2 regions of the Proteiniclasticum sp. C24MP genome follow, and region 2 is predicted to be linked to the other one. Evidence: a T-box and tRNA genes for the amino acid it is inferred to sense, from the RefSeq annotation. Region 2 holds a T-box; the other holds one or more tRNA genes.

Region 1 (6,513 bases), on a different contig from region 2:
TTGTTCATGAGGGCTCTTGCGATGGCTGTTCTCTGCTGCTGTCCACCGGACATGTTGGTGGCCAGGTTGTTCTTCACCTTTTCAAGACCCACCAGATTCATGAGTTCATTGGCGCGGTCCAGGGTTTCCCTGCTGACCTTTTCATCTATGATGCGGTGTGGCATCAGCACATTTTCAAGGGCTGTGAACTCCGGAAGGAGATAGTGGAACTGGAAGATGAATCCCATGGATTTGTTTCTCAGATCCGCCAGTTCATCCTTCTTCATCTGGTCTGTTCTCTTTCCGCCTATGTACACTTCACCGCTGGTAGGCTTGTCCAGCGTACCGACGATGTTCAGCAGTGTGCTTTTACCGCTACCGGACTGTCCGATGATGGAAGTGAAGCTTCCCTCCTGGATGTCCAGATTCAGGTCATAAAGGACCTGAGTCTTCACTGTGGTTCCGTATATTTTATTGATGTTTTTCAGTTCTATGATATTCTTACGCATTTCTGATCACCTCGATGGGGTCCAGTCTGGAGGACTTTCTGGCTGGAATGAGTGCAGCGACGACAGATGCAATGACTGCAATGACTGCAGAAAGTGCAATGAACATAGGGTCAATGAACAGCGGTACCACTGGTGTTCCATCCGGATTCAGGGCAAACTTCGTAAAGGCGAAGGCCAGAAGGAGTCCAAGAATGACACCCAGAACTGCGCCTGCAACGCCTAGAAGCAGTCCCTGGAACAGGAAGATGAGACTGGAGGTCTTATCTCTTATGCCCATGGCTTTCAGGATACCGATCTGCTTGGATTTCTGTACTACGGTGATGGCAAGGATACTTGCGATACCAAGGAGCACGGAGATCATGACAAAGACCTGAATCATGAGACTGGAGACGCTCTGTCCGTTGAGTCCGCTGAGAAGATCCTCGTTCTGGTCCTTCCAGTTGTCCACCAGCAGTTCATCACTGCCCAGTCTGTCGCTGATGGATGCGGCCACAGCATCTGCTGCGAACACATCTGTCACCTGCATGTCGATGCTGGTCACACGATCTTCAAAGGAGAACATGTCCTGGGTTGTGGCAAGATTCGTGATGGTCCAGGAGCTGTTCAGGGACGATACGCCCAGGTTGAAGATTCCAGTGACGGTAAAGGTGTGGGTTTCGCCGAAATTGGCCACCACGTCGATTTCATCTCCGATATCGATGCCCGACTCGTTCTTGAGATCGATACCGATGAGGACTTCATAGTCATTTTCAGGAAGAGTTCCTTCCACGACGCTTTCTTTGATGTTGTAAAGCGCATCGGATTCATCGATGTTGAATCCTCTTACAAGGATGCTGTAGGTGTCATCCTCGTGATTGATCAGTGCCGGACCGTCTGCTGCGACGGAAAGGTTGATCACCTGATCTTCCTTGTCTGTTATGGAGGAGAGGATTTCATCATATCCTTCGATGAGTTTGTCCTCGTTGGTTGCTGTGATGCTTATCTGAGGCTGATTGCCGATGGTGGTATCCACCAGAGACTTCTGGAGTCCCTGAATCAGGGAGCCGATGAAGATCTGAACCGAGACACCGATGGCGATGCCAAGGGCAATGAGAACGGTCTGACCTTTACTGGATTTCAGAAACCGTAATGCGATTTTAAAGGGTAGTTTCATCTATATGTCCTCCTGCAAGTGAAATGATGTCATCGAAAGTGGTCAGATAGTAATCTGCGCTAAGAATCTCCGCTTTCTCGCCGAGCTTTGAGATGGCATTACCGCCTACGATGATTTTCACGTTATTGTCTACTTCTCTGATTCTTGCAATAGTGTTTCTTGTGGAAATCAGATGGTAGGGATTGGAAATGCTGATGGCGATATAATCAAGCTTCTGGGTTTTCAGACCTGATACGAAGACTTCTCTTGGCGTGTTGCTGCCCACATAGGTGGCTTCGTAGCCCAGCATGGTGAAGTAGTCTGTGATCATTCTTGCCCCCAGCTCATGATACTCATCGGTGGGGCAGATGACGGCGATCTTTTTTCCGCTCTTCACGCCATATTTTTCGTCCCGATCTCTGATGACATAAGGATAGACATTTTCAATGATGGTTCTGATGATGGAGGTTCTGATATGTTCCTTCCAGATGTCCACTTCTTCGTTTCCGCTGCTCTGCATGGAGTTCAGGGAAGGGGTCAGAATCTGTTCGTAAACCTCAATGACACTGAGTTTTCTTTCTTCAAGTATTTCTTTAATGTAAGCCAGAGATTCTTCTCTGTTTTCGGATTCAATGATTTCATTGAATCTCAACAAGTAATCGTTCATAACACACCTCTTTTTTAATAATCGTTATCCGTTATGTTCATAATATAACACGTAATGAAATATTGCAATCAATTTAATTGTATAACTTGCTCATTATCACAAAACGTGATTTAATAGGAGAAAGATCAGAAATCGAATAAGAATATCACATAATGAGTGTATAAACAGAGAATATAAAGAGAGGAGGATAAGTGCTCAGAGACAGTGGGCATGAAAGAAGATGAACAGTGAATTCACCATCAGAATCAAAGAACTGAGAAAAAGAAACAATCTGACGCAGAAAGATGCGGCGAAGCTTCTTGGCATCGGACAGACCACCATTGCCAATTATGAAAATGGAACCAGAGTGCCGGATCTTATGAAGGTGTCGGAAATTGCGGATCTATATAAGGTATCGGTGGACTATCTGCTTGGACGTGAGGACTATGCCCGGAAGGTGGAGGAAAAGAAGCAGGAAGAGGAAAAGCCGGATTATTCCTATGAAGAGTATATGAAGAGTCTTCTGGATGGAGACAAGAAAACCGTGAGAAAAATTCTCCTTTCCTTCCTTAAGAAGGGCGTTCCGTCCAGAATCATCTACGAGGACTACATAAGGCGGTCGCTCACTGAAACCGGGGATTTGTGGGAAAAGGGTGAACTGCCTATTTGGAAAGAGCACTTCATCTCTGAAATCTCTCTGGAGAACATGGCGCTGATCAAAAGACGAAAGTACAAGGAAAACGAAGATCGAAAGCCGATTCTTCTTCTGACTCCGGGAGCGGAGCAGCACAACATCGGCCTCAAGATGGTCGGGGATATGCTGGAGTCCAATGGTCATAATGTGATCTATCTGGGCAACCTGATTCCTACAGATAACATCATTCAGGCCATCGAAGAGAAGAAGCCCTACGCCATCATTCTCTCTGTGACCATCGCCTATCACATTGACTCCGCAAAGAATCTCATCGATATCCTGAAGCAGAGATTCGGAACGAAAACACCGACGATTCTCATAGGCGGCAGCGCATTTGAGCATGTGGAGAATGTGGCTACCGTAACCGGCGCTGACAAGTACTGCAGAGACATTGATGAAATAGAAAAGAATCTGAGAAGAATATGAGGAAGAGTCAGAAGCAGTATGCTGTCAGGGACAGCAAACTGCTTCTTTCGGTTGGAATGATATTGATTGAATCAGCCGAATATACTAGAATGAATAGCAAAGAGAGGTGACATATTTGAATTACGATACCGGAACCATCCTCTTCGCCTTTATGCTGACCGTATTTGCGGGTCTTGCAACAGGAGTGGGAAGCCTTATGGCTTTCTACACGAAGAAAACGAACAAGAAATTTCTATCTGCAGCCTTGGGGTTCTCAGCAGGAGTCATGATCTATGTATCTCTGATCGAGATTTTTGTGAAAGCAAGAGAGTCTCTGGAAGCGGTGCATGGGGAAAGCCTGGGATATCTTTATGCCACGCTGTCCTTTTTCGGAGGTATCTTCGTCATCGCCATCATCGACAAGCTGGTGCCGAAAGCGGAAAATCCGCATGAACTGAAGGATCCCAGCGAAATGGAAGCGCTGCCCCAGCATGAGAAGGATGCCCATGAATCCCATCAGCTGCTTCGAATGGGCCTATTTTCGGCCCTGGCCATCGCCATCCATAACTTTCCGGAAGGACTGGCCACTTTCATTGCGGCTCTGGAAGACCCCACCATGGGTGTGAGCATTGCAGTAGCCATCGCCATTCATAATATACCGGAAGGTATTGCAGTCTCTGTGCCCATATTCTATGCCACCGGAAGCAAAAGAAAGGCGTTCAAGTTTTCTTTTCTTTCCGGTCTGTCAGAACCCGTCGGCGCCATCATTGGCTACTTCCTTCTGAGAAGCTTTCTGAGTGATTCCATGTTTGGTATTGTATTCGGCATGGTGGCGGGAATCATGGTGTATATTTCTCTCGATGAACTCCTACCCACAGCAGAAAAATACGGAGAACACCATATCGCAATCTATGGACTGATCACGGGAATGATGGTCATGGCAGCAAGTCTGGTACTGATCAGCTGAAGAACCTGATGATCTGGGCTAATGTAGAAAATCTGAAAAAGACTGTTTCCAATGAGAAATTCCTCTCTCTGGAAACAGTCTTTTTCATGAAATGGTCGGAGTGACAAGACTTGAACTTGCGACCTCTTGACCCCCAGTCAAGCACGCTACCATCTGCGCTACACCCCGACGAACAAACTAATTATAGCTTATCGGCATGGAACATTCAAGGTCTGATTCGAGAATCTAGTGAAGGCAGTGAATATTAAAAGAGAAGAACAATGTTTACAGTATCTTTCTACAATATTAATTAAAGTGCTGTGGAAGAATTGTATAATAAAGTAAACCATAGTTTAGTCGAAAGGAGATGGATTGCCATGCTGGAAGCAAAAGATGCTTATTGCATCAACTGTGAGAAGATCACATACTTCATTCGTGTGGAAGAAGGATATGAGTGCCAGAACTGTAAAGGGATCAACACCATGAGAGGGCCGAAAGATCTTAGTGAAGATCCGTCGCTGAAAGCGGACACTGTGGTGGATCTGTATCAGCCAGATGATATCGAATAGAGAAAACCACAAGAGGCAAGGCTTTTTTAAACCTTGCCTTTTTCATTGATATCAAAGAAAAAAGAAGGTAAACTAAGAAGGTACATTAGAAAAGAGTATTATTATGGAACGATTATGCCCACGGAGGAGCAGAAATGATTCTTGACAGAGTGAGGGAATATATTCTCGTAAACAACTTAATAGAGGAAAACGAGAAAGTGCTCATCGCTTTTTCAGGTGGTACAGACTCACTGGCGCTGCTGGGAATCCTTCAAGAGCTGAGAGAAGCGCTTCATATAGAACTGGGTGCCTGTCATGTGAATCACATGCTCAGGGGAAAAGATGCGGAGGAGGATGAAGCCTTCTGCAGAGAAACGGCAGAAAGGCTCTCCATACCTTTTTACAGCACTGCAGTAGATGTGCACGCTCATGCAGAGGAAAAAGGAATGTCCTTTGAAGCGGCTGGTAGAGAAATCAGGTATGCATTTTTTAAGGAAATTATGGTAAACCATAACTATGAGAAGTGTGCCACAGCACATCACCTGGATGATCAGGTGGAAACAGTGCTGCTGAATCTCATGCGAGGCAGTGGTCTCAATGGACTCACGGGCATGTCTTCAAAAAGAGAGCAGTATATCAAGCCTCTTCTTTTTCTGAAGAAAGAGGAGCTCAGCGCTTATCTCGAGGATCATCAGATGATTCCGAGAGAAGATGATTCCAACAGGATCAGCATCTATCAGCGAAATAAAGTGAGAAATGAACTGATTCCTTATATCAGAGAGAATTTCAATGAGGATTTTCCGGAAACCATATGGAGAATGTCGGAGCTTCTGAAGGAGGATCTGGATTATATCCAAAGGCAGATGGGAAAAATGAAAAGCCTTTATGTCAGGGAAGGAAAAAACAGGAGCGTTGTCATCGAAAAGGATGCTTTTCGGGAACCGAAGGCCATGGTCACAAGACTGCTTTTTGATGCCATCAGCAGCGTAAAAGGCGATTTATCCGATATTGAAGAAGTTCATATCAAGGATATGATTGCCCTTCAGACAAAAGAGACAGGGAAACTCATCGATATCAAAGATGCAGTGATTGCCAGAAATGATTATGGAAATCTCATCATCGAGAGAAAAAAAACGGATACAGAAAGGGAAGAAGAAATGCTTCATGAGGAACTGAAAATTCCAGGAACCTACGTGGTGGATGGAAAGACCATCCGATTCCGGTTTGTGGAAAGAGACCAGATCGTAAAAGACAAGAAACTGAGATTCTTCAACGGAGATCTCATGGAGGAAACCGTCATAGTGAGAAACCGTCAGGAAGGAGACCGGATGAGACCCTTCGGGATGAACGGATACAGAAAACTGAAGAACATCCTCATCGACAAGAAAATCAGCAGAGAGGATCGGGACAGACTTCTGATATTCCAGAATCGCAATGATGTGTTCTACATCGGATCCATGATCATCAGTGATGATTATAAAGTGAAAGACAGTACAGAGAAGATTCTCGAAATCGGAATCTTCGAGGAGGAAGCAAATGATTGAAAATGATGTAAAAGAAGTGCTGATCAGCAGAGAAGAGCTGGCAGAAAAATGCAGAGAACTTGGGGCAAAGATCAGTCAGGACTTTGCAGGAAAAGATCTCGTTCTGGTGG
Region 2 (6,513 bases):
AAAGTAGACAACAAAAGAGAGCCGAAGGGCTCTCTTTTCATATTCTGGTAAAGAATCCGAAACAAAGTTCATTAGGAATACAAAGGTTATGCACAGTATCCACAATATCTTGTGGGTAACTCAAAACTCAAGTCAATATGTAGGAATAATTTTGCGCGATTCTGGGTATATTGACAAAAAAGAATATGTGTTCTATTATTTAGGTAAGATATGGAAGAAGGTGAGCCTATGCTGACATCAAGAAAGTATCCCTGTGAAGTGATCACCTACTGTAAGGACGGCAGGGTCTATCCTCTGAAATTCAGATATTATGCTGTGGATCAGGCCAGATATCTTACGGTGGACGTGGAGAAGATTCTTTATGTTTCCATGAAGGACAAAAACGGACTGAAGGAGATGACCTATCATCTGTATGGAAGACGAAAGAGACTGAAAGAAAGATATACCCTGTATCTGGATCCCAGATACAAGACCTGGTGGGTTCTGTAGGAATCTGAAAAGAGATGTGAATCGAACTATCATCTCTTTTTTCCTTGCAATCTGGTGAATATGGAGGGCGCTGCTGGGAAAAAACTAGTTGACCAAAGCGGGTTTTTCCTATAGAATCATAATGATATAAACGATGAAAAGAACCAGTACGAAAGTCCTGCCTTTACAGAGAGAGGGAAATGGTGGAAGCCCTCAGGGAAAGTTTTCGGAACCTGTCTTGGAGTTTCTCAGAGGACTGAGCGGGGAAAGCCGTTATACTTTAGAGTGGATACACAAGTATCAATTAGGGTGGTACCGCCGGAGAAGATTCGGCCCCTTTGATTGATGCTTTTTTTTTATTTTTAGGGAGGGTAACAAATGAGCAAGAACAGCAATAAGAAACTGGTTGAAGCCATCACACCTATGGATGTGGACTTTGCGCAGTGGTACACGGATATCGTGAAGAAAGCGGAGATGATCGAATACTCCACAGTAAAGGGAGCGGTGATCTTAAGACCTTACGGCTATGCGCTGTGGGAAAACATTCAGGGATATCTTGACAGAAGATTCAAGGAAACCGGCCACGAGAATGTCTACATGCCGATGCTGATTCCAGAGAGTCTTCTTCAGAAAGAGAAGGATCATGTGGAAGGATTTGCACCGGAAGTGGCATGGGTCACCCATGGCGGTTCTGAGGAGCTGGCAGAGAGGCTCTGCATCAGACCTACATCAGAGACGCTTTTCTGCGAGCATTTCTCCAACATCGTCCAGTCCTACAATGATCTTCCAAAACTGTACAATCAGTGGTGCAGCGTCATCCGCTGGGAAAAGACCACAAGACCTTTCCTGAGAACTTCCGAATTCTTATGGCAGGAAGGTCATACCATCCATGCCACAGCAGAAGAAGCGCAGGATGAAACCATCAAGATGCTGAATGTCTATGCGGATATGATGAAGAACTTCCTGGCCATTCCAGTGATCAAGGGAAGAAAGACCGACAAGGAGAAGTTTGCAGGAGCCGAGGCGACCTATACTATCGAGGCGCTGATGCACGATGGGAAGGCACTTCAGTCCGGAACCAGTCACAACTTCGGTCAGGGATTTGCGGAAGCCTTCGACATCACCTATACAGGAAAAGACGGTAAGCTTGCCCATGTCCATCAGACCAGTTGGGGTCTTTCCACAAGAGTCATCGGTGCCATCATCATGGTGCATGGGGATGACTCAGGACTCGTGCTTCCTCCAAGAGTGGCACCTACACAGCTTGTGATCATTCCTGTTGCTCAGCACAAGGAAGGCGTTCTTGAAAAAGCGGAAGAGCTGAGAGAAAAACTCTCCAAGGTCGTCAGAGTCAAGGTTGATGCGTCAGACAAGAAGCCAGGCTGGAAATTCAGCGAATATGAAATGAAGGGTGTTCCAGTGAGACTGGAAGTAGGGCCTAAGGATATCGAAAACAACCAGGTGGTACTGGTGAGAAGAGATACAAGAGAGAAGATCTTCGTATCCATGGATGAACTGGAAGAGAAGCTTCCAGCGCTTCTTGATGAAATCCACGATGCACTTTATGAGAAGGCGCTGGATCGCATGACCACCATGACAAGTGAAGCGGTGACTCCAGAAGAGATGAGAGATGCTGCAGACAACAAACCGGGGTTCATCAAGGCCATGTGGTGCGGAAAGCTTTCCTGTGAAGAGCAGATCAAGGAAGAGTATGGACTCTCGTCCAGATGTATGCCTTTTGAACAGGAAGAACTCAGCGATACATGCATCTGCTGTGGTGAAAAGGCAGAGTCACTTGTCTACTGGGGCAAAGCATATTAGAAAAAAATCAAAAATAATGTTGACGATTACAGTTTTATTCGATATAATCATCTCGAAATGAATAAACAAAATTAGACATGTGACTGGTGAAGCAGGCAGGATCTAAAATGACAGATAGTATTATTTGTCATTTTGGGTCCTTTTTTTGTTTTTTCGAAATAATAGCATAAAAGGAGTTATAAATTATGAACTACAAACAGGTTGCACAGAATGTACTTAAGTATGTGGGCGGTAAGGAAAACATTTCTCATTTTGAGCACTGCTCCACAAGACTCAGATTCTCTCTACTTGACAATAAAAAGGCTGACATTGAAAAACTTCAGGCAGTAGAAGGTGTAATGGCTGTCAAGACAGGAGCGCAGTGTCAGGTGGTCATCGGAAATGATGTGGTGGAGGTGTATGATGAAGTAGTGAAACTCATCGGAGATACATCAATGCAGAGCAGGGAAGAAAGACCAGAAGAGAAGAGAAAGATCGGTGCAGTGGTACTTGATTTTATAGTCGGTGTATTTCAGCCGCTGGTACCTGCCATCGCAGGTGGTGGTGTACTAAAGTCCTTACTGCTGTTGTTATCTGTTCTTGGGGTCATGAGTGCGGATTCGCAGTCCTACAAGGTACTGAACCTCATTGGAGATGCTCCGCTTTATTTCCTTCCAATCATGGTAGCGATCACCACTGCAAACAAACTGAAAGTCAATGCGCTGGTAGCCATGTCTGCTGTGGCAGCTCTTATTCTTCCGAATATGACTGCAATGCTTGCTGAAGGGGCTGAACTTTTCGGATTTGGTCTTCAGAATATCGCATATGCCTATCAGGTGTTCCCAGCAATTCTCACAGTGCTGCTATATGCACAACTGGAGAAGTTCTTTACAAAAGTTTCGCCAAAGTCTTTAAGAATTTTCCTGGTGCCAATGCTGTCACTGGTTGTTACAGTTCCAGTAACGCTTCTTCTACTAGGACCCGCAGGGTTTAATTTCGGACAGGGCTTTGCCAGTGTGATCCTCTTTCTCTATGATAAACTCGGTTGGGTTGCAACTGCACTTCTTGCCGCAGCACTACCGTTTATGGTGGCTACCGGCATGCACAAGGCGATGCTTCCATACGCCATTACCACCTTTTCACAGATTGGAAAGGAAATTCTGTATCTTCCAGCTTCCCTTGCACACAATATTGCTGAAGGTGGAGCATGCTTCGGTGTAGCAATCAGAACAAAAGATAAGACTTTGAGAGCGACGGCGATTTCAGCAGGAATCTCAGCAATCTTTGGCATCACAGAGCCTGCACTTTATGGAGTGACGCTGCAGAATAAAAAAGTGTTAGCGAGTGTTGTACTTGGTTCTCTGGTTGGTGGTGCTTTTGTAGGTATCGTGGCATTGGAAGCATTTGCTATCGTGGGACCTGGACTTGCCAGTATCTCCATGTACATCGCTCCGGATGATCCTAGCAATTTAAGAAATGCGGTTTTCGGTCTACTGATTTCCTTCGGAGTGGCATTTGTTGCGGCACTCATTTTTGGAAAAGATCAGGATGCTGTTAAAGAGGTGGTCTTGGAATCAAAAAAGAATACAGCTGAAGAATCATTTTCAAGTCCAGTAGATGGAGAAGTAGTAGCGCTATCTGATGTGAATGATGATGTGTTCTCATCCAAAGCCATGGGTGAAGGTGTAGCAGTAATTCCATCCAATGGAATTCTATATGCACCAGCTGACGGAAAAGTTGAGATGGTTTTTGAAACTGGCCATGCCCTGGCAATGACCACTGAGGGTGGAGCACAGGTGCTGTTCCATGTGGGGATTGACACAGTGAATCTGAACGGAAAGTATTTTGAACCTAAAGTAAAAGTAGGTGATCTGGTTAAAAAAGGAGCGGAGCTTCTTCATTTCAATCTTGAAAAGATTGTGGACGAAAAATTCGATCCGATCACAATTATGGTGGTGACGAATAAGGAAGATTTCAGTATCAGTTTTGCAGAACGAAAGAATGTGACACATAAGGAAGAGCTGATGACCGTTATAGATACAACGATCTAAAAACATGCTTTATAAAGAAGAAATATTATTGGATGAAGAACATCATAACATCCAATAGAAAAAGGAGAATGATATGAGTAAAGGATTTCCGGAGAATTTTCTATGGGGAGGAGCAATAGCGGCCAATCAGGCCGAAGGTGCATGGAACGTGGATGGAAGAGGTCTTTCTGTAGCCGACGTTGCCCAGTACAAGGCGAATGTGGATGTGAAGGACTATAATAAACATGTAGCCATAAGCAGTGAGCTTGTGGAAGCTGCAATGAAGGACCCTGATGATAAAAAATATCCGAAGCGAAGAGGTGTGGACTTCTATCACCATTACAAAGAAGATCTGGCGCTGTTCAAAGAAATGGGATTCAAAGCATTAAGGGTATCTATCGCATGGAGCAGAATCTTTCCAGATGGAGAGGAAACCGAGCCGAATGAAAAGGGGCTGCAGTTTTATGAGGACCTCTTCACAGAGATGAGAAGGCTGGGTATGGAGCCAATCGTAACCTTGTCTCACTATGAGATGCCTTTAGCCCTCAGTGTGAAATATAATGGCTGGGCAGATCGCAGAGTGGTGGACCTTTTTGTGAATTATTCCAGAGTATGTTTTGAACGATACAAGAATCTTGTGAAATACTGGCTCACCTTCAATGAGATCGACAGTATTGTGAGACATCCCTTTACAACTGCAGGAATCATTCCTGACAAGTGTCCGGAGGGAGAGAAAGACAGAACCGTCTATCAGGCACTTCATCATCAGTTCGTGGCCTCTGCGAAGGTAACAAAGGATTGTCATGAAATCATACCAGGAAGCCAGGTAGGATGCATGCTGACCAAGCTCACGACCTATCCGCATACCTGCCATCCACAGGATGTGGAAAAAACACTGAAAAGAAATCTTGATAACTATTTCTACACAGATGTTCAGGTCTTTGGTGAATATCCACCGCTGATTCTCAACAGGTTCAAGAGGAATGGAATTGAAATCGTAATGGAAGAAGAGGATCTGGAAATACTGAAAGCCAATCCTGTGGATTATGTATCCTTCAGTTATTACATGTCACTGACCGAATCTGCAGATGAAGGATTGGAAAAAGCTGCCGGTAACACTATAATGGGAATAAAGAATCCCTATCTTCCTTCCACGGACTGGGGATGGCAGATTGACCCTCAGGGCCTAAAGATATCTCTTCTGGAACTTTATGATCGTTATCAGAAACCGCTGATCATTGTGGAGAACGGAATGGGTGCGGCAGATAAAGTGGAAGAGGATGGAAGTATTCATGATGACTACAGAATATCCTATTTCAGAGAGCATATCAAAGCAATGAAGGAAGCTGTGGAAGAAGGTGTGGATCTGTTTGGCTATACCAGCTGGGGTCCCATCGATATCATCAGTGCCGGTACATCGCAGATGTCAAAACGATACGGATTCATCTATGTGGATCAGGATGATGAAGGAAATGGTACACTGGAAAGAAAGAAAAAGGATTCCTTTTTCTGGTATAAGAAAGTGATTGAATCTAACGCAGAGAAGCTTGACTAGTATATAATATTGCTTGAGAAGAAGGTGAATATGTGAAGACGATAAAAAAAGTGCTGAATTCGAGTGTTGTCCTGGCAGAAGATGAGAAGAAGAATGAGTACGTTCTTTTAGGAAAAGGTATAGGGTATGGAAAAAAGGCTGGGAGCCTGATTCAGGAAGATCTTGCAGATCAGGTGTTCATACCTGTTGACCACACGAAGAAAGAGCATTTCATGGAAATCATCAATGAGATAGATCCTGTCTTTCTGGAACTGACACGAAAAATAGTTCAATATGCGGAAAAGCAGTTGGGCTCTAAGTTGAATCCGGGAATCTATTTTACGCTTATGGATCACATGAACTTTGCTTCTGAAAGAATCAAGAATAATATTGCCATCACAAATCGCCTGTTCTGGGAAGTTAAAAACTACTACAGAGATGAATTCAATATTGGGGTATACGCTGTAGAACTTTTGAATAAGCATCTTGCCATAGAGCTTCCTGAAGAGGAAGCGGCAAATATCGCTTTTCATCTCATTAACGCACAGGGAGAGAAAGAGAATTCAAAGGATGCCATGAAAGCTGCAAAACTTACAGGGAATATCATCAATCTTGTAAGATATACCCTTAATATTAATATGGACACTGAGGATATTCATTACTATAGATTTATAACGCATG

The links. A T-box is a leader RNA that pairs with one kind of tRNA and senses whether it is charged. The one in region 2 lies ahead of proS (proline--tRNA ligase), so its partner is inferred to be a tRNA-Pro.
Region 1: it encodes a tRNA-Pro, which carries the amino acid that the T-box ahead of proS (proline--tRNA ligase) is inferred to sense. The anticodon was not compared.

The regions. Positions count from the first base shown of each region.
Region 1 is NZ_JBINJW010000010.1:47,840-54,352, forward strand. It holds gene ACHAL6_RS08820 (ABC transporter ATP-binding protein) at 1-488, opposite strand, end outside; gene ACHAL6_RS08825 (ABC transporter permease) at 481-1,641, opposite strand; gene ACHAL6_RS08830 (B12-binding domain-containing protein) at 1,625-2,287, opposite strand; gene ACHAL6_RS08835 (helix-turn-helix domain-containing protein) at 2,508-3,386, shown strand; gene zupT (zinc transporter ZupT) at 3,502-4,332, shown strand; tRNA gene ACHAL6_RS08845 (tRNA-Pro) at 4,425-4,500, opposite strand; gene ACHAL6_RS08850 (hypothetical protein) at 4,689-4,880, shown strand; gene tilS (tRNA lysidine(34) synthetase TilS) at 5,015-6,403, shown strand; gene hpt (hypoxanthine phosphoribosyltransferase) at 6,396-6,513, shown strand, end outside.
Region 2 is NZ_JBINJW010000005.1:5,693-12,205, forward strand. It holds gene ACHAL6_RS05630 (peptidoglycan DD-metalloendopeptidase family protein) at 1-7, shown strand, start outside; gene ACHAL6_RS05635 (hypothetical protein) at 229-489, shown strand; T-box leader at 614-809, shown strand; gene proS (proline--tRNA ligase) at 847-2,289, shown strand; gene ACHAL6_RS05645 (beta-glucoside-specific PTS transporter subunit IIABC) at 2,475-4,319, shown strand; gene ACHAL6_RS05650 (glycoside hydrolase family 1 protein) at 4,393-5,853, shown strand; gene ACHAL6_RS05655 (PRD domain-containing protein) at 5,886-6,513, shown strand, end outside.